DNA from 3 places in the Streptomyces sp. NBC_00045 genome. Region 2 is predicted to be linked to each of the others. Evidence: riboswitches for the same ligand, from Rfam matches in the RefSeq annotation. Region 2 holds a riboswitch; each other region holds the start of a gene.
The links. A riboswitch is a leader RNA that binds a small molecule or an ion and turns the genes downstream of it on or off. The one in region 2 is predicted to bind cobalamin.
Positions count from the first base shown of each region.

Region 1 (9,482 bases), 300 kb from region 2:
CGCTCCGGCTGGAGGACGCACCCGGGCCCATACCCGTACACGGGGCCTTCACGTACCGCTGCGACCGGCCCTACGAGCTGACGCTCGACTTCCGGGGCGCCGGGATGCACCTGGCGCACTGGGTGTTCTCCCGGGACCTACTGCTGGACGGGGAGACCTGCGCGACCGGCGAGGGGGACATCCACGTGTGGCCGCAGTGGCAGGGCCGCTCGCCGCGCGTCTTCCTCGCCTTCAGCAACGGCGCGCAGAGCTGCGTGGTGTCCGCCCGGGCGAGGGACGTGGGCGCGCTGTGCCGGCGACTGGTCGAGTTGGTTCCGCGGGGGGAGGAGCAGCGGCACTACGACCTCGACGCCGAGCTGAGCACCCTCCTGCCCCGATAGGGAGCTCACTGTCCTGGATTGCGCGGTTTGCCGAATTTGTTTGGTTCTCTTGTGGTTCGAGTGCAACCGTGAGCCTGCCGGGCGTGTCCTTAGTGGTGACATCGGTCCCCGCCTCCGAAGAATCAGGGGGACGTCATGAACCACCTCCGCCGCCGGCAGTTCGTGGCCCTCGCCACGGGTTCGCTGCTCACCGCCGGCATCACCCTCGCCGCGCCGGCCTCGGCCGCCGTGCGGCCCGTGCCGCTCGTCGTGAACGCCCGCTGGGGCGGTCACTGCACGTACGACCGCATCGTCGTCGACCTGCGGGGACACGTCCCCGGGGTCACCGTCACCCGCGTGCCGAAGCTGGTCCAGGACGGCTCCGGCACGCCGGTGCCGCTCGCCGGTAAGCACTTCCTGGAGATCCGTCTGCACCCCGCCGCCGCGCACGACCGCACGGGCCGCAGTACGTACCGCGGGCCGGAGCTCGTCAAGATCCGCCTTCCGCAGCTGAAGGGGCTCGCCATGACCGGCGACTTCGAGGGGTACGTGACCTTCGGCGCCGCCTTCGACGCCAGGCCCGCCTTCACCTCCTTCACGCTGCACTCGCCCGAGCGGTTCGTGCTGGACGTGGCGCACCGCAACGTCTGCCGGTGAGAGCGGGCTACCGGTGCTCCGGGTTCGGGAAGTCGAAGCGGCAGCCGGCGTCCCACTCCGAGCGCTGGTTGCCGTGCGCCGGCATCCCGCCGGACCGCTTGAGCAGGGCGGCAAGGTGCATGAGGTTCCACGACATGAAGGTGGTGTTCCGGTTGGTGAAATCGTTCTCGGGACCGCCCGAGCCGGGGTCGAGGTACGAGGGCCCGGGCCCGGCCTCGCCGATCCAGCCCGCATCGGCCTGCGGCGGGATCGCGTAGCCGAGGTGCTGGAGGCTGTAGAGGATGTTCATGGCGCAGTGCTTGACGCCGTCCTCGTTGCCGGTGACGAGTGCGCCGCCGACGCGGCCGTAATAGGCGTACTGGCCGTGCTCGTTCAGGATCGAGGAGCAGGCGTAGAGCCGCTCGATGACCTGCTTCATGACCGAGCTGTTGTCGCCGAGCCAGATCGGGCCGCACAGGACGAGGATGTCGGCGTCCATGATCTGGCTGTACAGGACGGGCCACTGGTCGGTTTCCCACCCGTGCTCGGTCATGTCGGGCCAGACACCGGTGGCGATGTCGTGGTCCACGGCGCGGATCAGCGAGGTCCGGGCGCCGGCCGCCTCCATGACGGAGCGGCTCCTGTCGATCAGGCCCTCGGTGTTGCTGGTCTCGGGCGAGCGCTTGAGGGTGCAGTTGACGTAGACGGCGGTCAGGTCGGAGTAGTCGTAATCGGCGGCCACGCCGCCAGCCTGGACGCCCGCGGGTGGCGCCGCCACCGGGGCGCACCCGTTCGGGGACGCCCGCCGCGGACCGTACCCGTTCGGACCGGGTTGGTACCGGTCCGTCCGTCCGACTAGGGTCATCTGGCCTTGGTGTTCGGGAAACCGGTGGGAAACCGGTGCGGCCCTCGCCACTGTGAACGGGAAGTCCGGCTCCGGTCCCACGGGAAGCCACTGGGCGGCGCGGGAGGTTCCGCACCGCCCGGGAAGGCGGAGCCAGGGCATCAGCACCCGTGAGCCAGGAGACCGGCCGGGGCGCGTTGTCCATCCACGAGGTGCTGGAGAGGTCTCCCAACTCATGCACATAGCCGAGGGGTTCTTGCCCCCTTTGCACGCGGTCGCCTGGGGCGCCGCGTCCGCTCCCTTCGTCGTCCACGGTGTCCGCGCCCTCACCCGCGAGGTGAAGGCCAACCCGGAGAGCACGCTGCTGCTCGGGGCGTCCGGAGCATTCACGTTCGTCCTTTCCGCATTGAAGGTCCCTTCGGTGACGGGAAGTTGCTCGCACCCCACCGGGACCGGGCTCGGCGCCATCCTGTTCCGGCCGCCGATCATGGCGGTGCTCGGCACGATCACCCTGCTCTTCCAGGCACTGCTGCTCGCGCACGGCGGGCTGACCACCCTCGGCGCGAATGTCTTCTCGATGGCCATCGCCGGACCCTGGGCCGGATACGGGGTGTACCTGCTGCTCAAGCGCTTCGACGTCCCGCTGATGGTGACCGTCTTCTTCGGCGCCTTCTTCGCCGACCTGGTCACCTACTGCGTGACCTCCGTACAGCTGGCCCTGGCGTTCCCCGATCCGGGCAGCGGATTCCCGGGCGCGCTCGCGAAGTTCGGCGGCATCTTCGCCGTCACCCAGATCCCGCTCGCGGTCAGCGAGGGCCTGCTGACGGTGCTCGTGATGCGGCTGCTGATGCAGTCGAGCAAGTCGGACCTGGTCCGGCTGGGCGTCGCGAAGCTCAGCGGTCGCGGCGAGCAGAAGGCGGCGCTCTGATGGCGATGAACCGGAACACGAAGATCAACGGCCTGCTGCTGCTCCTGGTGGCGGCCCTGGCCGTGCTGCCGCTCGCGCTGGGGCTGGGCGACGGCAAGGAGGAGCCGTTCACGGGCTCCGACGCGCAGGCGGAGGCGGCGATCACCGAACTGAAGCCGGACTACGAGCCGTGGTTCTCGCCGCTGTACGAACCCCCCTCCGGGGAAGTGGAGTCGGCGCTGTTCGCCCTCCAGGCGGCGCTCGGCGCGGGCCTGCTCGCGTACTACTTCGGCGTCCGCAAGGGCCGCCGCCAGGGCGCCGCCGCGGCGACCGCCGCCGCGGCGACCGCTGCCGCGGCGACCGCTGCCGACCCCACTGCCACGGAGTCGTAGGCGGTGCTGCCGATCGACGTGGCCGCGCACTCCAGCCGCTGGCGCCGCCGCCATCCGCTGGAGAAGGCCCTGCTGGGACTCGGACTGACCGTCACCGCCGTGTGCCTGCCGCCCTGGCCGGGCGGCCCGCTGGTCGCCGCGGCGACGCTCGCCGTGCTCCTCGGGCCGGCCGGTGTGGCCGGGCGGCAGCTGTGGCGGGCGTTCCGGATCCCGCTGGGCTTCTGCTTCACCGGCGCCCTGCCCCTGCTGGTCTCCGTCGGCGGGCCGGCCGGGTTCGTCTCGCTCGCCCCCGACGGCCCCCGGCACGCCGCGGACCTGCTGCTGCGGACCTCGGCGGCCTCGCTCGGCGTGCTGCTGTTCGCGTTCACCACGCCCGTCTCGGACGTCCTGCCCCGGCTGGTGGGTGCCGGGGTCCCGGCGCCGGTGGTGGACGTGGCCCTGGTCATGTACCGGATCGGCTTCCTGCTGCTGGACTCGATGGCCCAGGTACGGCGCGCCCAGGCCGCCCGTCTGGGCCAGTCCGGGCGGGCCGCGGTGTGGCGTTCGCTGGCCGGGCTCGCCGCGACCTCGTTCGTACGGGCCTTCGACCGCGCGGCGCGGCTCCAGGTGGGCCTGGCCGGGCGCGGCTACGACGGCGCGCTGCGGGTCCTCGTACCCGAGGCGACCCTGTCGTGGCGGTTCCTGGCGGCGTCGGGGGCCCTGCTGGCGGCCCTGATCACCCTGACTCTCACCCTGAAGGGGCTCTACCTGTGAAACCGTTGGTGGAACTGGCCGGCGCCGGCTACGCGTACGAGGACGGCCCGGCGGTCCTGTCCGACGTGGACTTCGCCATCGCGGAGGGCCGGGCGCTGGTCCTGCTGGGCCGCAACGGCAGCGGCAAGACCACGCTGATGCGGCTGCTGAGCGGGGGCCTGCGCCCGGGCTCGGGGGCGCTGCGCCTCGACGGGACCGCGGTGTCGTACGACCGGGCGGGGCTGACCCGACTGCGGACGGCGGTGCAGCTGGTGGTCCAGGACCCGGACGACCAGCTGTTCGCGGCCTCGGTGGAACAGGACGTGTCCTTCGGGCCGATGAACTTGGGCCTGCCCGTCGGGGAGGTACGGGCGCGGGTGGAGGCCGCACTCTCCGCACTGGACATCACCGCGCTGCGGGACCGCCCGACGCACCTGCTCTCGTACGGGCAGCGCAAGCGGGCGGCGATCGCGGGCGCGGTGGCGATGGCTCCGCGGGTGCTGATCCTGGACGAGCCGACGGCGGGCCTGGACCCGGACGGGCAGGAACGCCTGCTGGACGCCCTGGCGGGGCTCCGCTCGGCCGGCACCACGGTGGTCATGGCCACGCACGACGTCGACCTGGCGGTCCGCTGGGCGGACGACGCGGCGGTGCTGACCCCGTCGGGCATCCGCGTCGGCCCGGCGCAGGCCCTGCTGTCCGACCCGGAGCTGCTGGCCTCGGCGGGCTTGCGCCAGGCGTGGTCCCCGGCGGTGACGACGTTCCTGCGGTCCCGCGCCCTCCTGGCCACCGACGACCCGGGCCCCAGGACCCCGGAGGCCCTCGCCGCCTGGACCCGGTAGCCGGACGACGCTCTCGCGCCTCCCTAGGATGGCCGCATGTCGCTGCCGCACGCCATCCTCACCGCCCTGCTGGAGAAGCCCTCGTCGGGGCTGGAGCTGACGCGGCGGTTCGACAAGTCGATCGGGTACTTCTGGTCCGCGACGCACCAGCAGATCTATCGCGAGCTGGGCCGGCTGGAGGAGGCCGGGCTGATCCGGGCGCTGCCCAGCGAGGTCCCAGTACGGGGGCAGAAGAAGCAGTACGAGGTGCTGGAGGCCGGCAGCGCGGAGCTCGCGCGGTGGGTCGGCGAGAGCCAGGACCCGAAGGCCATCCGGGATCCGCTGCTGCTGCGGATCCGGGCGGCCGCCGTCGTGGGCCCGCACGGGCTGGCCGGGGAGCTGCGGCGCCATCTGGATCTGCACCGCCGCCAGCTGGCGGTCTACGAGGCCATCGAGGAGAAGGACTTCCCGCCCGGGCGGGACTCCGACGAGGACCGGCTGCGCCGCCTGGTCCTGCACGGCGGCATCGGCCTGGAGATGTTCTGGCTGCGCTGGCTGGAGGAGGCCCTGGGCGAGGTCGAGGACATGACCCGGCCACCCGGCGGGGTCACGCCCTGAGCCGACGGGCAGTGCGAAGCCCCCGCCGCGCCCGGCGGGGGGCGTTGCGGGGGCTGCGTGCCCTTCCGGCATCGGCCGGGGGGGCGGGGCTTACTTGTTCAGGGAGGCCCAGAACTCGTCGAAGCTCAGGAGGCCGTCGCCGTTGGTGTCCTTGGCGGCGATGACGGCGTCCGCGACGGCGCCGGTGACGTACGCGTCACCCATCGCCTTCATGGCCGCGCTGTACTCGTCCGCCGTGACGAAGCCGTCACCGTCCGCGTCGAACTTGCCGAACGTCGCCCGCGCGCTCTCGATGTCAGCCACTGGGATCCACCCCTTCTCGGTGCTTGTTGACCGGCCAAGGGTAACGGCAGCCGGGCCCCGCCCCATCCGCGGGTCCCGGCGCCGTGGCCTAGCGGAAGATCCCGGTGTGGCCGAGCGAGTAGCGGCCGGGCTGTGGGTAGACGGCCAGGCCGTGCGGGCCGCCGCCCACCGGGATCTTGGCGAGCTGGCGGCCGGTGACCGTGTCGATCGCGTAGACCTCGGAGTTGTAGCGGCCCGACAGCCACAGCACCTTGCCGTCGGCGGAGACGCCGCCCATGTCGGGGCTGCCGCCGTCGGGCAGTTCCCACTTCTTGGTCAGCTTGTTCTGCTTGAAGTCGAAGACGGAGATGCTGCCCTCACCGCGGTTGGAGATGTACATCTCCTTGGAGTCGCGGCTGACGTACAGGCCGTGGGTGCCCTTGCCGGTGGGCAGCAGTTTGGGGATGTCGAACTTGTCCCCGCTGAACACCCACATGCCGTGCGCCATCATGTCCGCGACGTAGAAGGTCTTGCCGTCCGGGGAGACCTTCACGTCCTGCGGCATCGCGCCCTCGAAGGGCAGCTTCTGCTGGGCGATGACCTCCATCTTCTCGGTGTCGACCTTGAGGAGCTCGCCGGAGAACTCGCAGCTCACGATGAAGTAGCGGCCGTCGGCGGAGAAGTCCGCGTGGTTGACGCCGAAGCAGGTCACCGGGACCGTTTTCACCCGGTTCATGGTGTGGGCGTCGCGGAAGACCAGCTCGCGGTCCATGGAGGCCATCACGACCGCGTACTTGCCGTTCGGGGTGAAGTACAGGTTGTACGGGTCGTGCACCTCGACGGGTGCGCCCGCCTCGCCCGTGGCCGGGTTGATCGGGGTGAGCGTGTGGCCGCGGTTGTTGTTGACCCACAGGGTCTTCATGTCCCAGGACGGGACGACGTGCTGGGGCTGGATGCCGACGGGGATGGTGTCGATGACCTTGTACGTCGCCGGGTCGATGACGGACACCGTGTTGGAGGTGGTGTTCGGCACGTAGACGCGGGACGGGAAGTCCTTGACCACCGGGGAGAGGCGGTTCGGCCGATCGGCCGCGTACACGTCGTTCGGGTCGAGGAGCGGCGGCATGCCGGCGAGGCCGGGGGGGACGGCCGGTACGGCCTTGACGGGCTGCCGGGCCTGCGCGGCGGAGCCGAGCGCCTCGGCGGGCTCCTTGTCGGCCGATCCGCAGCCGGCCAGGGCGGCGAGGACCAGACCGGCCAGCAGCACGGTGGCCTTCCGGGGAAGGCGGGTGGTCGTCATGAGGTCAGCAGCTCCGTGGTGGTCACCGCGCGCATCTTGCGGCGCGCGAGTTCTTCGAGGAGGGGCGGCATCGCGTCGACCGTGTCCGCGTAGCCGAAGTGCAGGCTCACCACCGATCCGCCTTGGATCGTCCCGGTGACGTTGCGGATGACGGCCGCGGCACCGGGCGAGGTGAAGTCGAGGGAGTCCACGTCGTACGAGAGGACGTGCGGGTAGCCGGCCCGCTGGGCGAGGCGCTGGACGAGCGGGGTGGCGTACTGGGTCTGGGAGGGCCGGAACCAGGTGCCGATGGAGCCGGTGAGCCGCTTGAGGCGTTGGGCGCAGCCGGTGATCTCGGCGTAGGCCTCCGCCTCGGGCATGGTGTTGATCGCGAGGTGGCGCTGGGTGTGGTTGCCGAGTTCGTGGCCGCCGTCCAGGATGCGGCGCGCCATGTCCGGGTGGGCGTCGAGCCAGCTGCCGATCGCCAGTACGGTGACGCGCGCGCCCGCCCTTTCGGCCTCGGCGAGCACGGCCCGGGCGGTGGCGGGGTCCCCGTTGCCGTGGAAGGTGAGGGCGACCCCGGGGCGGTCGCGCGGACCGTGCGCGATCTCGGTGGGCTGGCCGGGGAACCGGCGCGGGACCGCCGCGGGCCGGACGGGGGCGGGTTTCGCCGGGGCCGCCTTCGAGGGCGGGGCGGCGGGCGTACGGGCGCCCGAGCCGCAGGCGGCGGTGAAGGCGCCGGCGGCGACCGCCGCACCGGCGCGGAGGGCGGATCGGCGGTCCGGGTAGCAGAGCACCTGCCCATTTAAGGGGTGGATGCTGCGGAAGGTAACGATTGACCCCATTCGGGACCTTCGCCGGAGTCCACCCATACGAGGGAGCGTCCGTTACTCGATCAACGAATCACACAGAGCGGTGGATATTTATTCATTGATTACGAGGTGAGTGGCCCACCTCACCTAGGATTTAGCTGGAAACTCTTAGTATTTGCACACTTATGTCCAACTTGGGACTTTTGGCGTTTGGTCGCCCGTCTGCCATAGTCGAAATCACGGCTTCCCCCATTGACCCGAGCGAAGTCGCCACGCCGAGGATCACACCCCCTTCGATCCTCGGCGCACCCATGAAGCCCCCACGACGCCCCACCACGGCGACCGGGGGCTTCGGGCGTATCCGGGCGGGGCGACGGCAGGGGGATCAGCGGTCGGCCACGCGCATCTCGAACCAGGTGATCTTTCCGCGCGGCAGCAGGTCGGCGCCCCAGCGGTCGGAGAGCTTGTCGACGAGGAAGAGGCCCCGGCCGGTGGTGTCCAGCTCGTGGACCGGCATCAGGCAGGGCAGCCCGCGCGAGGGGTCGCGCACCTCGACGCGGATCCAGCCGCGCCGCCGGTGCATCCGTAAACCGAAGGAACGGGCGCCGGTGTGGCGCACGGCGTTGCCGACGAGCTCCGAGACGAGCAGGACGGTGTGTTCGGACACCTGCGGGGAGAAGCCCCAGAAGCGGATCACCACGTACTGGGCGAGCCGGCGGGCCGTGCTCGCCGACTCCGGCATGGACGGGAGCGTCGCTTCCACCTCGGCCGGGTTCCCGTACAACTCCAGCGCCTTGAGACCCTGTTCGTCCTCAAGAGCCGCCGTCAGCCGTACGGCGGAAGCGCTGCTGCGCTGCCGCGGCTGTTCCACACCCTCCAGGCCCGCCATGCACCCATCATGGACGGCCGATGCGCCCGTCCGGGCCGTTCCGCAGGAAAACACCCCCCGGAATAGTCCATTCCGGAGGGGTGTCCCGTCATATGCGTGGGGCAATCGGACGCCCGTGGGACCACCCTGATCTGCGGTGACCCACCACTCCCGGAAGATCACCGCAAGTGGATCTCCATAGTCCCTTAAGGCTGCCTTAAGGCCTGGCTAATCCACCCCCATGGAGGACGGGCGACGACCGACTAGAGGAACTTCGCCTTGCCCGGGCCCTCTTCGACGAAGCTGCGCATGCCGCGCTCGCGGTCCTCGGTCGCGAACAGGCCCGCGAACCAGTTGCGTTCGATGGTCAGGCCGGTGTCGATGTCCGCCTCCAGACCCGCGTCCACGCACTCCTTGGCGGCGCGCAGTGCGATGGCCGGCCCCTGGGCCAGCTTGGCGGCCCAGGCGTGCGCCTGCTCGTACACCTCGGCGGCGGGCACGACGCGGTCAACGAGCCCGAGGGCGAGCGCCTCGTCGGCCTTGACCATGCGGCCGGTGAAGATGAGGTCCTTGGCCTTGGACGGGCCGATCAGCCGGGACAGGCGCTGGGTGCCGCCGGCCCCCGGGATCAGGCCGAGCAGGATCTCGGGCTGGCCGAGCTTCGCGTTGTCGGCGGCGATCCGGTAGTCGGCGCACAGTGCGAGTTCGCAGCCGCCACCCAGGGCGTAACCGGTGACGGCGGCGACGACCGGCTTGGGGATCCGCGCCACGGCGGTGAAGGCGTCCTGGAGCGCGCGGGACCGGGCGACCATCGCCGCGTGGTCCATCGTCTGCATCTCCTTGATGTCCGCGCCGGCCGCGAACACCTTCTCGCCGCCGTAGATGATCACCGCGCGGACGTCGGCCCGGTCGGTGGCCTCCACGGCGAGCTC
Region 1 covers NZ_CP108271.1:5,571,284-5,580,765, reverse strand. Annotated here, with positions in the region: gene OHA65_RS26335 (SsgA family sporulation/cell division regulator) at 1-380, shown strand, start outside; gene OHA65_RS26330 (hypothetical protein) at 516-1,016, shown strand; gene OHA65_RS26325 (flavodoxin family protein) at 1,024-1,737, opposite strand; cobalamin riboswitch at 1,851-2,046, shown strand; gene OHA65_RS26320 (energy-coupling factor ABC transporter permease) at 2,075-2,767, shown strand; gene OHA65_RS26315 (energy-coupling factor ABC transporter substrate-binding protein) at 2,767-3,138, shown strand; gene cbiQ (cobalt ECF transporter T component CbiQ) at 3,142-3,891, shown strand; gene OHA65_RS26305 (ATP-binding cassette domain-containing protein) at 3,888-4,712, shown strand; gene OHA65_RS26300 (PadR family transcriptional regulator) at 4,749-5,309, shown strand; gene OHA65_RS26295 (EF-hand domain-containing protein) at 5,400-5,612, opposite strand; gene OHA65_RS26290 (hypothetical protein) at 5,701-6,891, opposite strand; gene OHA65_RS26285 (polysaccharide deacetylase family protein) at 6,888-7,715, opposite strand; gene OHA65_RS26280 (ATP-binding protein) at 8,068-8,676, opposite strand; gene OHA65_RS26275 (enoyl-CoA hydratase-related protein) at 8,814-9,482, opposite strand, start outside.
Region 1: another riboswitch for cobalamin. It lies ahead of OHA65_RS26320 (energy-coupling factor ABC transporter permease); the one in region 2 lies ahead of OHA65_RS24865 (ribonucleoside-diphosphate reductase subunit alpha).

Region 2 (9,482 bases):
TTGAGGATCAGGACCATCGCGAACTCGTTCCAGGCGGTGATGAATCCGAAGAGCGAGGTGGACATCAGGCCGGGGGCCAGCAGCGGGAAGATCACCTTGCGGAAGGCCTGGCCGCGGGTGCAGCCGTCGATCTGGGCGGCCTCCTCCAGCGTCACCGGGACGGCGGCGATGAAGCCGCGCAGGGTCCAGATGGTGAAGGGCAGGACCATCACGAAGTAGATCGCGGTCAGCAGCGGGAGGCTGTTCAGCATGTCGGCGTCGCGGGCGATCATGTACATCGCGATGACCATGACCTCCCAGGGGGCCATCTGCGCCATCATCACACCGAGCACCAGGCCCTTGCGGCCCTTGAACTTCATGCGGGCGATGGCGAAGCTCGCGGCGAGGGCCACGACCAGGGCCAGGGCGACGGCGCCGACGGTGACGAGCAGGCTGTTGCCCACGTACGTCCAGAACAGATCGACGCCGGTGGCCTTCGTGAAGTTGTCGAGCGTCGGGGTGAAGACGAAGACGGGGTCCTTGGAGAGGATCTGCCCGGACGGCTTGAGGGCCGAGGAGAACATCCAGTAGACGGGGAAGACGAAGACCACGGCGAGGGCGAGGGCGCCCAGGTTCTTCACGACGGCGGCGGGGCGCAGCGGGCGGCGCGTGCGCAGGCGCTGGGCGGGCTTCGGCGCGGCGGGCGCGGGCTTCGGCGCGGTGGTGGTGCTCACTGCTCCTCCTCCTGCTTCAGGATCAGGCGGAAGTAGAAGGACATGACGATCACGAGCATCACGATCGTCAGGACGGAGATCGCTGCCGCGAGCGCGTAGTGGCCCTGGCTCTGGCCCTCGACGAAGGCGAAGACGGGCAGGGTCTCGGAGGCGCGGTCGGGGCCGCCGCGGTTCATCGCGTAGACCTGGGTGAAGGCCTTGAAGACCCAGATCACCTCAAGGAACGTGGTGACGAGGAAGAACGGCTTGAGGTTCGGGAAGACGACCTGCCAGAACGTCTGCCAGCCGTTGGCGCCGTCCATCCGCGCGGCCTCGTACAGCTCGCCGCTGACCGTGGTCAGGCCGGCGTACATGTTGAGGGCGACGAAGGGGACGGATCCCCAGACCACCAGGACGGTGACGATCACCAGGGTGGAGAACCCGGATTCGAACCAGTTGTGCTGCTCGTAGCCGGAGAAGCCGAGGCTGCGCATGACCCAGTTCATGACGCCGAACTGCTCGTCGAACAGCCACTGGAAGACGGTGACGGACGCGACGATCGGCATGGCCCAGGCCATCACCAGGGCCATCGACAGGACCAGGCGCATCCACGTGCCGAGGCGGTTCAGCAGGATGCCCAGCAGGCTGCCGATCAGCATGATCAGTGCGACGTTGGCCGCGGTGAAGGCGAAGGTGCGGACGACGACGGTCCAGAAGTGGGAGTCGCCCAGCAGCTGGGTGTAGTTCTCGACCCCGTTGAAGGGCGCCTTCCGCTGGATGAACTCGATCTTGTCGACCTTCTGGAACGACAGGATCACGTTCTTGGCCAACGGGTACAGCAGCAGCGTGGCCAGGCTGAGGACCGCGGGCCCGATCAGGAGGTACGGCAGCCAGCCCGAGGGGAGCGGCTTTCTGCCCCGGCGGGGAGCCGACGGGGTGCTCCCGGTGGTCTTGGGCGGCGGCTGCTGCCGTCCGGCGGACTTCGGTGGTGCGTCCTGTGGAGCGGTCGCCGCTCCCTGGGAGTGCACGGTCATGTCTTGGCTACCTCGGCTGCGGTCGGGCGTCGCACAGGTCTGTCATGCGCGACCGGGGGTGCGGCGGGCGCGTGGGCGGCCGTCCGCACCCCCGGTGCTACGTGCTACTTGTTGATGCGGCTCGCGATTTCCTTGTCCGCGTCCGCGCCCGCCTTGGCGGCGTCCTCACCCTTGAGGACCTTGGTCATGAACTCCTTGAGCGGGTTGGGCTCGGTCTCGACGTTCGCCCAGCCCGGGGTGACCGGGGTGATGCGGCCGTTGACGCCGCCCTTGCCCATCGCCTCGGCGAAGGAGCCCGCGGCGGGGGCGAAGTTCGCGCCGGACTGGTTCGGGAGCAGCGCGCCCTTGACCTCGGCCGCGTACTTCGTCATCTGGTCCTTGCCGGCGGCGAGGGCCAGCCACTCCTTGGCGAGCTCCTTGTTCTTGGAGCGCTCGGCGACGGCGAGGTTCGAGCCGCCGAGGAAGACGGTGCCCGGCTTGTCGGCGGTCTTGCCCGGGATCGGGAAGTAGCCGAAGTCGGCTTCCTTGCCCGCGTCCTTCAGGGCCTTCTCCGCACCGCCGGCCTCCCAGCCGAGACCGATCCAGGAGGCGACGCCGCCCTTGGGGACGATGTCGGTGGACTGCTGCGGGGTGGCCTCGTCCTTGTCCTTCGGAGCGGTGGAGTAGGCCTGGAGCTTCTTGTAGAAGTCCATCGCGGAGGCGGCCTGGGGCGTGCCGAGGCCGCCCTTCCACTTGTCGCCGTCCTTGACGGCGAGCTCGCCGCCCTCGTCCCAGATGAAGCCGGCGAGCACGTACCAGCTCTGGCCGGGGAGGTAGATCGGCTGCGTGGAGGGGTCCGCGGCCTTCAGCTTGTCGAGGCCGGCGATCCACTCGTCGCGGGTGGTCGGCGGGGTGACACCGGCCTTGGCGAAGGCCTTCTTGTCGTACACGACGACGCGGTTGGCCGCGTACCAGGGAGCGGAGTAGAGCTTGCCGTCGTACTCGGCCGAGGCGAGCATGCTCTTCTGCCAGGCGTCGGCGCCGAGCTTGGCCTTGTCCTTGGTGAGGTCGGCGAGGCCGCCGGTGACGGCGTAGCCGGCGGTCTGGGTGTTGCCGAGCTCAAGGACGTCCGGCGGGGTGTTCTCGGAGAGGGCCGTGGTGACCTTCTCCTGAATGCCCTTCCACTGCTGCTCCTCGACCTTTACGGTGACACCGGGGTGCTTGGCCGAGAACTCCTTGTTGACCTCGTCGATCCAGGCCTTCGGCGCGGAACCGTCCATCACCCAGACGGTGATCTCCTTGGCGCCGCCCGCGTCGGTCTTCCCCTTGTCGTCGCCGCCGTTGCCGCACGCCGCGACTCCGACCATCATGCCCGCGACACTGACCGCCGCGATGAGCTTGCGCTTCACGCCACCCTCCTCAGGGATGCTGCCTGCAACTTCCCTCGCCCGCCGCGGTGACATGCACCAAGTACTGCCCGTGGGGCCGGGATCTGATCCATATTGGTTTAGACCAGTAACCGGAGCTTGGCCTAGACCTTTAGGGGTGTCAAGGGTCTAATGAGCGGGTGATCGGTCCGTTACCGGACCGACACCTGGGGGAGGGAGGAGGCCTGTCCTCCCACCCGTGTCACGATGTGACCGCACATATCGGAGGAGCCGGTGACGGCAGCGAAACTGGAGTCGGGAAGGCGGGCGGCGATGTCCACCGAAGGGGCGACCACGGAGCCGGAAGGCGGGGCGGCCACTCGCACGGCGCGTGTGCCCAAGTACTACCGACTCAAGCGGCACTTGCTCGACATGACGGAAACACTGCCCCCCGGCACACCGGTGCCGCCGGAGCGCACGCTCGCGGCCGAATTCGACACCTCGCGGACCACCGTGCGCCAGGCGCTCCAGGAGCTCGTCGTCGAGGGTCGACTGGAGCGCATCCAGGGCAAGGGCACCTTCGTCGCGAAACCGAAGGTCTCACAGCCGCTCCAACTGTCCTCGTACACGGAGGACATGCGGGCCCAGGGGCTGGAGCCCACCTCCCAACTCCTCGACATCGGCTACGTGACGGCCGACGACACCCTCGCCGGGCTCCTCAAGATCGCCGCGGGCGGCCGGGTGCTGCGCATCGAGCGGCTGCGCCTCGCCAGCGGTGAGCCCATGGCCATCGAGACCACTCACCTTTCGGCCAAGCGCTTCCCCGCGCTGCGCCGCTCGCTGGCCAAGTACACCTCCCTCTACACCGCCCTCGCCGAGGTGTACGACGTACGGCTCGCGGAAGCCGAGGAGACCATCGAGACCTCCCTCGCCACCCCGCGCGAGGCGGGCCTGCTGGGCACCGACGTCGGCCTGCCGATGCTGATGCTCTCCCGACACTCGCTGGACGCCGACGGCGAACCCGTCGAGTGGGTACGGTCGGTGTACCGCGGCGATCGTTACAAGTTCGTCGCCCGACTCCAGCGCCCCGCCGTGTGATTCGTAGTTGACTCTCGTTCCGCTATGCGGACGGGGGCTTACGTTCACCGGGCGGGCCCCCGTAGATTCCCTGCGCTTACGCAGATGATCAACGAGGGGACGAGGATCATGCCGGAACCGGAAGCAACAGGTACAGAACGGAACGCGGCGAGTCCGGGCACGGCGGACTCGCCCTCCGCACCAGAGGGCTCCGGGGGCATGACTCCCAAGTCGATCGCCGTCTGGGTCCTCGTCGGCCTCGTCGGGGCCCTCGGCTGGGGCATCCTCGCCCTCTCCCGCGGCGAGGAGATCTCCGCGGCCTGGCTGCTCGCCGCCGCGCTGGGCTCGTACGCCATCGGCTACCGCTTCTACGCGCGCTTCATCACCGACCGCGTCCTGAAGGTCGACAAGACGCGGGCCACCCCGGCCGAACGCCTCGACAACGGCGTCGACTTCCACCCCACCGACCGCCGGGTGCTGTTCGGCCACCACTTCGCCGCCGTCGCCGGAGCCGGCCCCCTGGTCGGCCCCGTCCTCGCCGCGCAGATGGGCTACCTGCCGGGCACCATCTGGATCGTCGCCGGCGTCATCTTCGCGGGCGCCGTCCAGGACATGGTCACCCTCTTCTTCTCCACCCGCCGCGACGGGCGCTCCCTCGGCCAGATGGCCCGGGACGAGATCGGCCCCGTCGGCGGAGCCGCCGCCCTGGTCGCCGTGTTCGCCATCATGATCATCCTGCTGGCTGTGCTCGCCCTGGTCATCGTCAACGCGCTGGCGCACTCCCCCTGGGGCGTCTTCTCCATCGGCATGACCATCCCCATCGCGCTCTTCATGGGCTTCTACCTGCGCGTGCTGCGGCCGGGCCGGGTCACCGAGATCTCCGTCATCGGCGTCGCGCTCCTGCTGCTCGCCATCGTCGCGGGCGGCTGGGTCGCCGACTCCTCGCTGGCGAGCACCTTCACCCTGGAGAAGGAGACGCTCGTCCTGTGGATGGTCGCGTACGGCTTCATCGCCTCGGTGCTGCCGGTGTGGATGCTCCTCGCGCCCCGCGACTACCTCTCCACCTTCATGAAGGTGGGCACCATCGCGCTCATGGCGGTGGGCGTGGTGCTGGCGATGCCGACCCTGAAGATGCCCGCGGTCACCGACTTCGCCGCCCGCGGGGACGGGCCGGTCTTCGCCGGGTCGATGTTCCCGTTCGTCTTCATCACCATCGCCTGCGGCGCCCTGTCCGGCTTCCACGCGCTGGTGTCCTCCGGCACCACCCCGAAGATGATCCAGAAGGAGACCCAGGTCCGGGTCATCGGCTACGGCGCCATGCTGACCGAGTCCTTCGTCGCCGTCATGGCGATCATCGCGGCCACCATCATCGAGCCCGGCCTGTTCTTCGCGGTCAACTCCCCCGCCGGCGTCATCGGCACCACGGTCGACACCGCCTCACAGGCCGTCACCCACTTCGGCTTCGCCATCTCCCCCGAGTTCCTCGCACAGGCCGCGAAGGACGTGGAGGAGACCAGCCTGCTGTCCCGTACGGGTGGCGCTCCCACCTTCGCACTCGGAATGTCCGAGATCTTCTCGTCCGTGGTCGGCGGCGCCGGCATGAAGGCGTTCTGGTACCACTTCGCGATCATGTTCGAGGCTCTGTTCATCCTGACCACCCTCGACGCGGGCACCCGTGTCGGCCGGTTCATGCTCCAGGACACCCTCGGCAACGTGTACAAACCCTTCAAGGACATCAGCTGGAAGCCCGGCGTGTGGCTGGCGAGCGCGCTCGTCGTCGGCGGCTGGGGCTACTTCCTGTGGGTCGGCATCAAGGACCCGTTGGGCGGCATCAACCAGCTCTTCCCGCTGTTCGGGATCGCGAATCAGCTGCTCGCGGCGGTGGCCCTGGCCGTCTGCACCACGCTGCTGGTGAAGTCCGGGCGACTCAAGTGGGCGTGGGTGACCGCCGTCCCGCTGGCCTGGGACGTGGCCGTCACGCTCACCGCGAGCTACCAGAAGGTGTTCTCCGACGACGTGAAGGTCGGGTTCTTCGCCCAGCGCGACAAGTACCAGAGCGGCATCGACGCCGGAAAGGTGCTGCCGCCGGCGAAGAACGCGGGCGAGATGCACACCATCGTCACCAACGCCACGGTCGACGGCGTCCTGTCTGCGCTCTTCGCGGCACTGATCATCATCGTGCTGCTGGACGCCGCGCGGACCTGCCTCAAGGCCGTCCGCAGCCCGGAGTCGGTCAGCCTGGCCGAGGTCCCGTGGACCGAGTCGAAGATCGTCGCTCCGGCCGGGCTCATCGCGACGCCCGAGGAGCGCGCCGAGCTCGCCGCCGCCGGCCTGGACTCGGGCGGCGGCCGCGCGAAGGAGCCCGTCGCATGAGCGGCGTCCGAGCGGCGCTGACGAAGGTGAGCTACTTCGTACGGGAGTTCTCGGGCGAGGCGGCGTACGACCGGTACGTCGCGCACGCCCGTACGCACGACCCGGACGCGCGGGTCATGACCCGCCGCGCCTTCGAACGCGCCCGTACGGACTCCCGCGAGGCGGACCCCCGCGAGGGCTTCCGCTGCTGCTGAGCCCTGACTCACCCGAGGGCCCCGCCGAGCAGGCGGGGCCCTCGGGCGTTCTCAGCGCACCCAGTCCTTGAGGACCTCGGTCTGGAGGGTGATGCCGATGGGGTCGGGGAGCTCGGCGTCCTTGCCGTACGCCACGACGCGGGTGTTCTCGTACCGTCGGCCGTTGGGCTGGCTGTAGACGGAGATCTCGCACTTGGCCCGGTCGATCAGGAGGTAGACGGGGATGCCCGTCTCCGCGTAGGCGCGGGGCTTCTCGACGTGGTCCCGCCGGTGGGTGTCCGAGTCCCACGAGGTCATCTCGACGGCCATGAGGATCGGGGCGGGGTCGACCCAGTCGCCCTGGCCGGCGAACGCCTTGGCCGGTGCGAGCACCGCATCCGGAATCGCCCGACCTGCCCGGTACTCCTGGGCCTTGATGCCCTGCCCGGGATGCAGCCACAGCTCGGGGCGGTACTGCATACAGATCCGCGTGAGCCACTGGATGATCATCCCGTGGTCGCCGTCCGGCATGGCCTTGCTCCTGATGATCCCGTCGATGAACTCCAGCCGTGTCCCCTCCCTCTCGCGCGCCGCCATGCGCGCCACGGCTTCGAAGTCCTCAGTCAGCATGTGGGGCCGGTCTGTCATCACGGTCGTGCCTCGCTCGCCCTTCTCGACGGTGCCGTCTCCGACGATAGCGCCGGGCACCGACAGCCGTCCGGCACACTCGACCGCATGGACATCGTGATCAGGGAAGCATTGGCGACGGAGTACGGGACGCTCGGGGAGATCACCGTGCAGGCCTATCTCGGGGACGGGTTGCTCACCTTCGGCGAGGAAGACCCGTACCTCGCGCGGCTGCAGGACGTGGCGGGACGGGCGGCCGACGGAGAGATACTCGTCGCCGCGACGAGCGACGGGCGGATCCTCGGCGGTGTGGCCTTCGCCGCGCCCGGGAGCCCGCTGTGCGACATCGCCGGAGCCGGCGAGGCCGAGTTCCGGATGCTGGCCGTCGCCCGGGAGGGTCGCGGGCGGGGCGCCGGGGAGGCGTTGGTACGGGCCTGCATCGACCGCGCCCGCGCGATCGAGGGCGTACGGCGCCTCGTGCTGTCCACCACGGACGACATGGTCGGGGCCCACCGGATCTACGAACGGCTCGGTTTCGTCCGTACCCCCGGACGGGACTGGGAGCCCGTCCCCGGCCTCGCTCTGCTCACGTACGGTCTCGATCTGTAGCGACGCCGACACAACATCTAGGGGGTCGCACACGAGGCGGCCCCCACATGTATGCTCGTCCTCGCTGTCGTCGCAGGGGAATCCGGTGGGAATCCGGAACTGTCCCGCAACGGTATGAAGTACACCCATTGGTGTCACCGCAAGTCCGATGACCTGCCGACAGTGCACCCGGCTCGACCGAACCGGGTGTCGATACGTCCGGGCCTCGCGGTTGGGCCGGTGGACGCCGCGCGGTGCTGCCCTGCCATGCCCGCGCGCGCCCGCTCGCGCCCGCACCAAAGGTGTCCCGGAGCCGAGCGAGGGAGAGCTCCCCCCGTGACCATCGCGCCTTCCGCACCGCGCGCCGAGTCCGACCCGTCCGACACCGGAATCGAGACCGGGGGACCTGGGGCCGCACTGCTGCGTACCCTCACCGAGCTGACGGCCGACCTCCCCGACACCGACCCGGGCCGGGTCGCCGCCGCCGCGCTCCGCGGGCGCAGCGCCGCCGCCGACGAGGCCGAACTGCGCGGACTGGCCACGGAGGCCGCCGCCGGTCTGATCTCCGAGGACCCGGCGTACTCCCGGCTCGCCGCCCGGCTGTTGACGCTGGCCGTCGCCGAGGAAGCCACCGGCCAGGGGGCCACCTCCTTCTCCGCCTCCGTCGCGGTCGGTCACCGCGAGGGCCTGATCGCCGACCGCACCGCCGAGTTCGTGGCGCTGCACGCGAGCCGCCTGGACGCGCTGGTCGAGCACACGCTCGCCGAGGGCGCCGACGACCGCTTCGGCTTCTTCGGCCTGCGCACCCTGCACAGCCGCTACCTGCTGCGCCACCCGATCACCCGCCAGGTCATCGAGACCCCGCAGCACTTCATGCTGCGCGTGGCCTGCGGCCTCGCCGAGAACGACAGCGTCCAGGCCGTCGAGGAAGTGGCCTCGCTGTACCGGCTGATGAGCCGCCTCGACTACCTGCCGTCCTCCCCGACGCTGTTCAACTCCGGCACCCGGCACCCGCAGATGTCCTCCTGCTACCTGCTGGACTCCCCGCTGGACGAGCTCGACTCGATCTACGACCGCTACCACCAGGTCGCGCGTCTGTCGAAGCACGCCGGCGGCATCGGTCTCTCGTACTCGCGCATCCGCGCCCGCGGTTCGCTGATCCGCGGTACGAACGGCCACTCCAACGGCATCGTGCCGTTCCTGAAGACCCTCGACGCCTCCGTCGCGGCCGTGAACCAGGGCGGCCGCCGCAAGGGTGCCGCCGCCGTCTACCTGGAGACCTGGCACGCGGACATCGAGGAGTTCCTGGAGCTCCGCGACAACACCGGCGAGGACCAGCGCCGTACCCACAACCTGAACCTGGCGCACTGGGTGCCGGACGAGTTCATGCGCCGCGTGAACGCGGACGCCGACTGGTCGCTGTTCTCCCCGGCCGACGTGCCCGAGCTGGTCGACCTGTGGGGCGACGAGTTCGACGCCGCCTACCGCAAGGCCGAGGCGGACGGCCTGGCCCGCAAGACCATGCCCGCGCGTGACCTGTACGGCCGGATGATGCGCACCCTCGCGCAGACC
Region 2 covers NZ_CP108271.1:5,273,027-5,282,508, reverse strand. Annotated here, with positions in the region: gene OHA65_RS24905 (carbohydrate ABC transporter permease) at 1-656, opposite strand, end outside; gene OHA65_RS24900 (sugar ABC transporter permease) at 710-1,726, opposite strand; gene OHA65_RS24895 (extracellular solute-binding protein) at 1,831-3,114, opposite strand; gene OHA65_RS24890 (GntR family transcriptional regulator) at 3,406-4,170, shown strand; gene OHA65_RS24885 (carbon starvation CstA family protein) at 4,369-6,522, shown strand; gene OHA65_RS24880 (YbdD/YjiX family protein) at 6,519-6,716, shown strand; gene OHA65_RS24875 (Uma2 family endonuclease) at 6,768-7,325, opposite strand; gene OHA65_RS24870 (GNAT family N-acetyltransferase) at 7,431-7,931, shown strand; cobalamin riboswitch at 7,966-8,107, shown strand; gene OHA65_RS24865 (ribonucleoside-diphosphate reductase subunit alpha) at 8,247-9,482, shown strand, end outside.

Region 3 (9,482 bases), 3.1 Mb from region 2:
TCAGGCGAGGGCCACGAGGTCCCGGTAATCCGGGCCCCACAGGTCCTCGACACCGTCCGGGAGCAGGATGATCCGCTCCGGCTCCAGTGCCTCGACCGCGCCCTCGTCGTGCGTGACGAGGATGACGGCGCCCTTGTACGTGCGCAGCGCGCCGAGGATCTCCTCGCGGCTGGCCGGGTCCAGGTTGTTGGTGGGCTCGTCGAGGAGCAGCACGTTCGCCGAGGAGACGACCAGCGTGGCCAGGGCCAGGCGGGTCTTCTCGCCGCCGGACAGGACGCCGGCCGGCTTGTCCACGTCGTCGCCGGAGAAGAGGAAGGAGCCGAGGGTCTTGCGCACCGCGACCAGGTCCAGGTCGGGCGCGGCGGAGCGCATGTTCTCCAGCACCGTGCGGTCCGGGTCGAGCGTCTCGTGCTCCTGCGCGTAGTAGCCGAGCTTGAGGCCGTGGCCCGGGGTGACCTCGCCGGTGTCCGGCTTCTCGGTGCCCGCGAGCAGCCGCAGCAGCGTCGTCTTGCCGGCGCCGTTGAGGCCGAGGATGACGACGCGGGAGCCCTTGTCGATGGCCAGGTCGACGTCGGTGAAGATCTCCAGGGAGCCGTACGACTTCGAAAGGCCCTCGGCGGTCAGCGGGGTCTTCCCGCAGGGCGCCGGGTCCGGGAAGCGCAGCTTGGCGACCTTGTCGGAGACGCGGACGGCTTCGAGGCCCGACAGCAGGCGCTCGGCGCGCTTGGCCATGTTCTGCGCGGCGACGGTCTTCGTCGCCTTGGCGCGCATCTTGTCCGCCTGCGAGTTCAGGGCCGCGGCCTTCTTCTCGGCGTTCTGGCGCTCGCGCTTGCGGCGCTTCTCGTCGGCCTCGCGCTGCTGCTGGTAGAGCTTCCAGCCCATGTTGTAGATGTCGATCTGGGACCGGTTGGCGTCCAGGTAGAAGACCTTGTTGACGACGGTCTCGACCAGGTCGACGTCGTGGGAGATCACGACGAAGCCGCCGCGGTAGTTCTTCAGGTAGTCGCGCAGCCAGACGATCGAGTCGGCGTCGAGGTGGTTGGTGGGCTCGTCGAGGAGCAGGGTGTCGGCGTCCGAGAAGAGGATCCGGGCGAGCTCGACGCGGCGCCGCTGACCGCCGGAGAGGGTGTGCAGCGGCTGGCCGAGGACCCGGTCGGGCAGGCTCAGGGCGGCCGAGATGGTCGCGGCCTCCGACTCGGCGGCGTACCCGCCCTTGGTGAGGAACTCGGTCTCCTGGCGCTCGTACTGCTTGAGCGCCTTCTCGCGGGTCGCGCCGGAGCCGGTGGCGATGCGCTCCTCGTTCATCCGCATCTTCTTGATCAGGACGTCGAGGCCGCGCGCGGACAGGATCCGGTCGCGGGCGAGCACGTCGAGGTCGCCGGTGCGCGGGTCCTGCGGGAGGTAGCCCACCTCGCCCGAGCGGGTGATGGAACCGGCGGCGGGCTGACCCTCGCCCGCGAGGCACTTGGTGAGGGTGGTCTTGCCCGCTCCGTTGCGGCCGACCAGGCCGATGCGGTCGCCCTTGGCGATGCGGAAGGAAGCGGACTCGATGAGGACGCGGGCGCCGGCGCGCAGCTCGACACCGGTGGCGGTGATCACGGAAATACTCCAGGGCGGGGGGACGGCGGAAGGGGGGCAGGACGCGATGCTTCGACGCCGCTAATCCGCGAGGAGATTTGCCATGGGATTCATTCTACCGGGGGTGTGCAACTGGTTTGGGGGGCGTCCGGCCCTTGACGCGCGGCCTTCGGCCCGGCCCTGCGCCCGCCCGTCCGCGCGTTCCGGCCGTCCCCCGTTCGGCGCACGGAGCGCTCCGGGGGCCGGGGCACGTATCAGGATGGACCCGGTGATACTCGCCACCGGGGCGGCCACGTTGATCGAGGGCGGTGCGGGATGCAGTTCGACGACGACGCGGATCTGGACACTTCCGAGGTCAAGGACGTGCGCGGCAGCCGCGTCCCGGGCGGGCGGGCAACGATCGGCGGCGGTATCGCGGGCCTCATCGCGTTGGCGCTCGGGCTGCTGTTCGGGGTGGGCCCGGACCAGCTGGGGCTGTCGTCCGGGAACCCGGAGCCGGTGGCGACCTCCTCCTCCGCCAGCGAGGTGCAGCGCAGCTGCAGGACCGGGCGGGACGCGAACACCCGGGAGGACTGCCGGCTGGTGGCGGTCGTCAACAGCACCCAGGACTTCTGGAAGGACGAGTTCGCCCGGCGCGGCGGCCGGTACACCTTGGCGTCCACCGTCTTCTTCACCGGCCGCGTGAACACCGCTTGCGGGGCCGCCACCTCGGCGGTCGGCCCCTTCTACTGCCCCGCGGACCGGCAGGTCTACCTGGACCTGGGCTTCTTCGACGAGCTGCGGACCAAGTTCGGCGCGAGCGGCGGCCCGTTCGCCCAGGCCTACGTCGTCGCCCACGAGTACGGGCACCACGTCCAGAACCTGACCGGAACCCTGCAGAAGGCCCAGGACGGCCGGCAGGGCGCGAACAGCAACGCGGTCAAGGTCGAGCTCCAGGCCGACTGCTACGCCGGGGTGTGGGCGCACAACGCGACGAGGACCCCGGACGAGTCCACGGGCCGGCCGCTGATCACCAGCCTGACCGACCAGGACATCAAGGACGGCCTGGACGCAGCGGCGGCGGTCGGCGACGACCGGATCCAAGAGAAGTTCCAGGGCCGCGTGACCCCGGAGTCCTGGACGCACGGCTCGGCCCAGCAGCGCCAGCAGTGGTTCTACCAGGGCTACCGCACGGGCGACATGGCCCGGTGCAACACCTTCCGCTGACCACCTTCCGCTGACCACCTTCCGCCAGCCGCCCTCCCGGTCGCCCGCCCGTGACGGCTCCCCGTGACGGCTTCCGTCGGCTGTCAGTGCCGCCTGCCATGCTGTGGCGTGGGTCACATCCACGACCACGAGAAGGAGTGATCGTCATGGCAAGCGTCCCGTCCGTCTTTCCGACCCTGCTCTACGCCGATGCCAAGGCCGCGATCCGGCAGCTGACGGATGCGTTCGGATTCACCCAGGTCGCGGTGTACGAGGGTGACGACGGCACCGTGATGCACGCCGAGCTGTCGTACGGGAACGGCGCGGTGATGCTCGGCAGCAAGGGCCGCGGCGGCGTGTTCGACAAGGCGATGGAGGGCGCCGGGCCGGTCGGGGTCTACGTCGTCGTCGACGATGTGGACGCGCACCACCGCCGCGCGGCCGAGCACGGGGTGGAGATCCTGATGGAGCCCACCGACCAGGACTACGGATCGCGCGACTACACGGCCCGCGACGCGGAGGGCAACATCTGGAGCTTCGGGACGTACGCGCCGCAGGTCTGAGCCCGCGGCGCGCCGCCCGGCAGCGCTTGCGACAGCCGTACCGGGGCTACGCCCCGCCGGTGTGGACCTGGAACGCGGCCCGGCGGACCGCCTTGGCCAGGGCCGGGTCGGGGTGCGCGGCGGCCAGGGCCACCAGCACCTGGACGGTGCGCGGGTGGCCGACCGCGCGGACCTCGTCCAGCAGCCGCGGGACGGTGGTCCGTACGGCCGAGTCGAGGTGGCGTGCCAGCAGGTCCGCCTCGCCGTGGTCGGCGATGGCGGCCGCGGTGTCCACCCAGAGCCAGGTCGATTCCTCGGCGGTGAGCACGTCCTGGGCCTCGTCGGGATCCACACCGTCGTGTTCGGCCAGCCAGAGCAGCGCGTACGGCCGCAGGGCGGGGTCGCGGACGGCGGCGCGCACCTCGGGTTCGGCCGGGGCTCCGACCACGCGCAGGGCTTCGAAGGCCAGGCCGCGCAGCAGGGCGTCCTCGCCGCGGGCGGCGTGCAGGAGCTCGCTGACGGCGTGGCCGACGGGCCGGGCGGCGAGCCAGGCCCGGTACTCGGCGCGGGCCGGTCCCGGGGTGAGCCGGGCGCAGCCGTGCAGCATCGCCGCGGCGGACTGCTCGATGTTCCCGGCCGGGCTCTGCGCGGCGACGCAGATCTGTTCGAGCTTGACCCAGACCGCCCAGCTGCCGAGCGGGGTGAGGGCGGCCTGCGCGGGGCCGAGGGTGACGGCGTCGACGGCGGCGAGCCCGCCGAGCGCCCAGCGCAGCAACCGGGCGAGCGGGACGGGCGCCACCGCGTGGCCGGTCGCCTCCGGCTCGACCGGCCGTGCGGTGGCCTGCCCGGTGGTCTGTGCGACGGCCGACGTCCCGTCAGCGGGCGAAGTCTCGCGCGCCGGTGCGTCGTAGGGGACCTCGCACCGTTCGTCGCGCAGTTCGGTGACCCGCTGACCGAGCAGGTCCAGCAGGTCCGGAACGGTCACGGGACCGGCGGACAGCTGGAGCAGGGACAGCAGTTGGGGCATCGCCTCGACCACCTCGGCGACGACCGCGGGGGTGATGTCGGCGGGCGCCGGGTGGACCAGCGACCAGGCGTCGAACAGTGCGACCCAGCCGCGCAGTACGGCGGTGTCGTCGCGGTCCCAGGCCCGCAGCCGCCAGCCGGGCCGGGCCTGGCCGCCGTGGACCTCGACGAGGCCCGCGAGCCGGGCGCGATCCCAGCCGACCCGGATCTGTCCGTGGGTCAGGTTCAGTTCGACTGCGGCGCGTTCGACATCGGCGGCGGGCAGCGCTCCCGCCGGGGCGGGGCGGCCTCCGCCGACGGTGCCGAGGTTGAGCTCGGCCCAGCGGGCGAGCCGTACGGCATCGGCCAGCGAGGCCCGGGCCCGGGTGGCGAGTTCGGCCGTGGCTGGGGTGCCCGCCGGGGGCCGGGAAGCGGAACGCGCGCGCCGGTCGGTCACCGCCTTGCGGGCCGCGGCGACCGACCGCGGGGAGACGAGTCGGAGTCTGGAGTCGCGAGCCAACTGCTCATCAGGCTTTCGGGACGTCACGGGAGCAGTCTCGCCCGTCACCGGCCGAAAGCCCAAACGGAACCAGCCATTATCGCTGCTCGGCATGGGGACATACGGGGAGAATGCTCCCTCCCCGCCCCCTCCGGCACACGGCCTTCACATAAGAGGGGTCAGGAACCGCCTCAGGGCCTCCTCGTATCCGGCCGGATCCGCGTTCCACATCGCCCCGTGCGGCGCTTCGTGGACGGTCCGCAGGGTGACCAGGTCGGGGCGGGCGGCGGCGAGCCGGCGGGAGGGCTCCCAGGGGGCGAGCGTGTCGTCCGGGCCGTGGAAGATCAGGACCGGGACGCGCAGCGCGCCTGGGTCGGCGCCCGGCGGCCGGCGGTCGACCCCCAGACCGGCGCGCGCCTCGGCGGCCCGCACCGCGAACGGCACCAGCGCGGCGGGAGTGCGGCGGGCGGCGACGAGCGCGCGCAAGGTGGTGTGCCAGTCGAGCACCGGCGAGTCCAGCACGAGTCCGCAGATCCGGTCGGCGAGGGCCGAGCGCTCGACGGCGCGCAGGGCCATGGCGGCCCCGGTGGACCAGCCGTGCAACACGACCCGGTCGGCGCCGTAGCGCAGGGCGTACCGGATGGCGGCGTCCACGTCCCGCCATTCCGATTCGCCGAGGTGGCCGAGACCGTCGGGTGAGGCGGGGGCGCCGAGGTCGCCGCGGTAGGCGAGGTCGAGGACGGGCATCCGCTGGCGGTGCAGGAAGGGCATGACCACCATCGGGTGCTCGCGACCGGCGCCGAGCCCGTGCACGGTGATCACCCAGGTGTCGCGGGCGGCGGGCACGAACCAGGCGGGCAGGGCGCCGAGCTCGCCGGGGACGTCCACGTCGGCGTGGTCGAGCCCGAGGGCGGTGCGCGGGTTGCCCGCGTGGACCTGGGGGGTGAGGGCGACCCGGGTGCCGGCGTCGAGGCTGCCGTGGGTGACGGCGAGGAGCCGGCGCACGACGGTGTCCGGGCCGTTCGCGGCGCCGTCGAGGACGGGTCCGACCGCGGCGTGCACCCCGGGGGCGGTGAGCCCGTACGTTCCGGGGCGCAGGGAGGCCAGCGAGCGGGTCAGCGTGATGCGGCCGGAGCCGCTGGCGTGGACGCTGAGCCGCGGCCCGCCGGGCAGGGGGCGGCCGGGCTCGTGCCGCAGGGCGACGTCGGCGGCGTGCCGGCCGGCCGCGACCGCGGCGGCACCGGCCCCGACAAGAGTGGTCGCGACGACCGCGGCCGTCGCTGTGGCGGTACGCACTGCTCCAGTGTCAGGGCGCGAGCGCGGGCGGGCCACTGGAGCGGAATACTCCGATTGGGGTCTGGGCGGTGTCGGCGACGGGGTCCGCAAGCGCCTCGCGGGGCCGGCCGGAAAAGTGATCTGGATCTCTTCCGGAAGCCCTCCGGGGTGGACCCGGAGGCCTCGGACCCCCTGCGGATCCGTTCGTTCACCAGGCTCTGACGTGCATTAATGGCGGTATCAACGGCAAAATCGGGACGAAGCTCCCGATGGCACGACGGGCCAGTACACCGCTCCGCCCGAGTCAGTTCATCTTCCGTTCACCCAGGTTGCCTACGGTCGCCGAGCCACTGACGTCAAACAGAAGCCTGGGTAAATGGAGCACATAACGCTTCTCCTCGGGATCGTGATCATCACCGCTCTCGTGTTCGACTTCACGAACGGTTTCCACGACACAGCCAACGCGATGGCCACCACCATCTCGACCGGCGCCCTCAAGCCCAAGACGGCGGTGGCCATGTCCGCCGTGCTCAACCTCGTCGGCGCGTTCATGTCCGTGGAGGTCGCCAAGACGATCTCCAAGGGCCTGATCAACGAGGAGGGCATCCAGCCAGAAGTGATCTTCGCCGCGCTGGTCGGCGCGATCCTCTGGAATCTCGTCACCTGGCTGGTCGGACTCCCCTCCAGCTCCTCCCACGCCCTGATGGGCGGCCTCATCGGTGCCGCGGTCGCCTCCGCCGGCATCGACGCCGTCAACGGCAGCGTGGTCGTCACCAAGGTGCTCATCCCCGCCGTCGCCGCCCCGATCGTGGCCGGCGTGGCCGCGATGCTGGCCGCGAAGGTCACGTACAAGCTCGGCGGCAAGGTCGGCCAGAAGACCTCCACCAAGGGCTACCGCGCCGGGCAGATCGCCTCGGCCGGTCTCGTCTCCCTCGCGCACGGCACCAACGACGCGCAGAAGACGATGGGCATCATCACCCTCGCCCTCGTCGCGGGCGGCGCCCTGGACTCCGGCGCGAACCCGCCGGTCTGGGTCATCATCTCCGCCGGCCTGGCCATCGCACTGGGCACCTCCCTGGGCGGCTGGCGCATCATCCGCACCATGGGTAGCGGCCTGACCGACCTCCAGCCGCAGCAGGGCTTCGCCGCCCAGACCTCGGCCGCGAGCGTCATCCTGGCCTCCTCCAGCCTCGGCTTCTCCCTCTCCACCACCCACGCGTGCTCCGGCGCCGTCATGGGTGCGGGCCTGGGCCGCAAGGGTGGTGTGGTCCGCTGGTCCACCGCCACCCGCATGTTCATCGCCTGGGGTCTGACCCTGCCGGCCGCCGCCGTCGTCGCCTCCGGCGCCGAGCTGGTCATGCGCACCGGTGACATCGGCGTCGCCGCCGTCGCGCTGTTCCTGATCGCCTCCTGCGTCGCGATCTGGGCCATCTCGCGCCGCCAGGTCGTCGACCACCACAACGTCAACGACGCCCGGACGGCCGCGGCCGAGGAGCCGGGTGTCGTCACCACGGCCATGGCCGCCGTCACCGTCCCGCCGACCATGGCCGCCGAGGCCGCCGCCGGTACGACCGCCGCAGTGGCCGACGAGGACCTGAAGGCCACCATCCCGGCCGCCGCCCCCGCGACTCCGGCGGCCCCCGCGGCTCCGGCCGCCGCGGTCTGACCCCGAGAACGACAGAGGAATCCGCAGCATGAAGATCGACTGGGCAGCACTCGGCTCCGTCTTCGGGGTCAGCCTCTCCGCCACCGTCGCGCTCGTGGCCCTGTTCACGATGGGCCTGGTGGGCCTCTCCAAGCACGAGGCCGCCACCGAGCAGGGCGGCACCGCCACCCTCGCCCGCAGCGGTGCGTACGCCTGCTTCGCGCTCGTCGCGGCAGCCGTGGCGTACGGGTTCTACCTGATCGTCGCCTGACCGACTCGGGCACGTCGTACGAAAGCTCCCTCCGGGTTTCCCGGGGGGAGCTTTCCCGTACCCGGGACCCGTCACTGTGACCTGCCTCGCCGCAGGTCAACGGCGAGTTGACGGGCCTTCGCGGTGCGTGGTGGACTGCCCGAGCCAATACGGCGGCATGGAGAGGAAGTCCGGTGCGAATCCGGCGCGGTCCCGCCACTGTCACCGGGGAGCACGCGACGCGTGCGCCTCGGGAGCCAGGAACTCCCACCGCCGGACACGTCGAACCAGGGCGCGGACCCTGAGTGAGGACATACCTGCCACCATGCGTGCCGATCGCGTCTTCGCGTACGGCGCCACGGCGGGCCTGATCGGCGACCGGATCCTCGGTGATCCGCGCCGAGGGCACCCCGTGGCCGCCTTCGGACGAGCAGCCGCCGCCGTCGAGCGCGCCCTGTGGCGCGACGACCGCGCCCGGGGCCTCGTCCATACCCTCGTGTGCGCCGGGGGCGCGGCCGCCGTCGGCGCGCTGGGCGCCCGCGCCGTGCGCTCGCGGCCCGCGACCGCCCGTATCGCCCTGACCGCGGCGGCCACCTGGGCCGTCGTCGGCGGCACCTCGCTGGGCAGGGAGGCCCGCGCCATCGGCGGCGCGCTCGCCGCCGGGGACGCCGAGGTGGCCCGCGAGCGGCTGCCGCACCTGTGCGGGCGCGACCCGCAGGCCCTGGACGAGCAGCAGATGGCCCGCGCCGTCGTGGAATCGGTCGCCGAGAACACCTCCGACGCGGTGGTCGGGGCCCTGGTGTGGGGCGCCGCCGCCGGGGTACCCGGGCTGCTGGCGTTCCGCGCCGTGAACACCCTGGACGCGATGGTGGGCCACAAGTCGCCGCGCTACCTGCGCTACGGCTGGGCCTCCGCCCGCCTCGACGACCTCGCGGGCTGGCCTGGCGCCCGGCTGACCGCCCTGGCCGCCGTACTGGCCGGACCCGACCGGCGGGGAGCCGTACGGGCCTGGCGTGCGGACGCCGCCGAGCACCCGAGCCCGAACGCCGGGCCCGTGGAGGCCTCCTTCGCCGGGGCGCTCGGTGTCCGGCTGGGGGGCACCCTGGCGTACGGGGGCCGGGTCGAGCACCGGGCCGTGCTGAACGGCGCGGCGGGGCGGCCGGTGGAGGTCGCGGACATCGAACGGGCGGTGCGGCTGTCGCGGCAGGTGACGTGGCTGGCACTCGGAGCGTGTGTGGCACTGCGCTGTGCAGTGTCGCGTTGGACTGGGAGGGGACGCCGGTGAGCGGCGGAAAGCTGGGCGGGGGACTCCTCGTCGCCGGCACGACCTCGGACGCCGGCAAGAGCGTGGTCACGGCGGGCATCTGCCGCTGGCTCGCCCGCCAGGGCGTGAAGGTGGCGCCCTTCAAGGCGCAGAACATGTCGCTGAACTCGTTCGTGACGCGCGAGGGCGCCGAGATCGGGCGCGCGCAGGCGATGCAGGCGCAGGCGGCGTGCGTGGAG
Region 3 covers NZ_CP108271.1:2,145,576-2,155,057, forward strand. Annotated here, with positions in the region: gene OHA65_RS10170 (ABC-F family ATP-binding cassette domain-containing protein) at 1-1,599, opposite strand; gene OHA65_RS10175 (neutral zinc metallopeptidase) at 1,894-2,784, shown strand; gene OHA65_RS10180 (VOC family protein) at 2,931-3,326, shown strand; gene OHA65_RS10185 (hypothetical protein) at 3,373-4,857, opposite strand; gene OHA65_RS10190 (hypothetical protein) at 4,975-6,105, opposite strand; gene OHA65_RS10195 (inorganic phosphate transporter) at 6,461-7,750, shown strand; gene OHA65_RS10200 (hypothetical protein) at 7,779-8,000, shown strand; cobalamin riboswitch at 8,115-8,266, shown strand; gene OHA65_RS10205 (cobalamin biosynthesis protein) at 8,305-9,264, shown strand; gene OHA65_RS10210 (cobyric acid synthase) at 9,276-9,482, shown strand, end outside.
Region 3: another riboswitch for cobalamin. It lies ahead of OHA65_RS10205 (cobalamin biosynthesis protein); the one in region 2 lies ahead of OHA65_RS24865 (ribonucleoside-diphosphate reductase subunit alpha).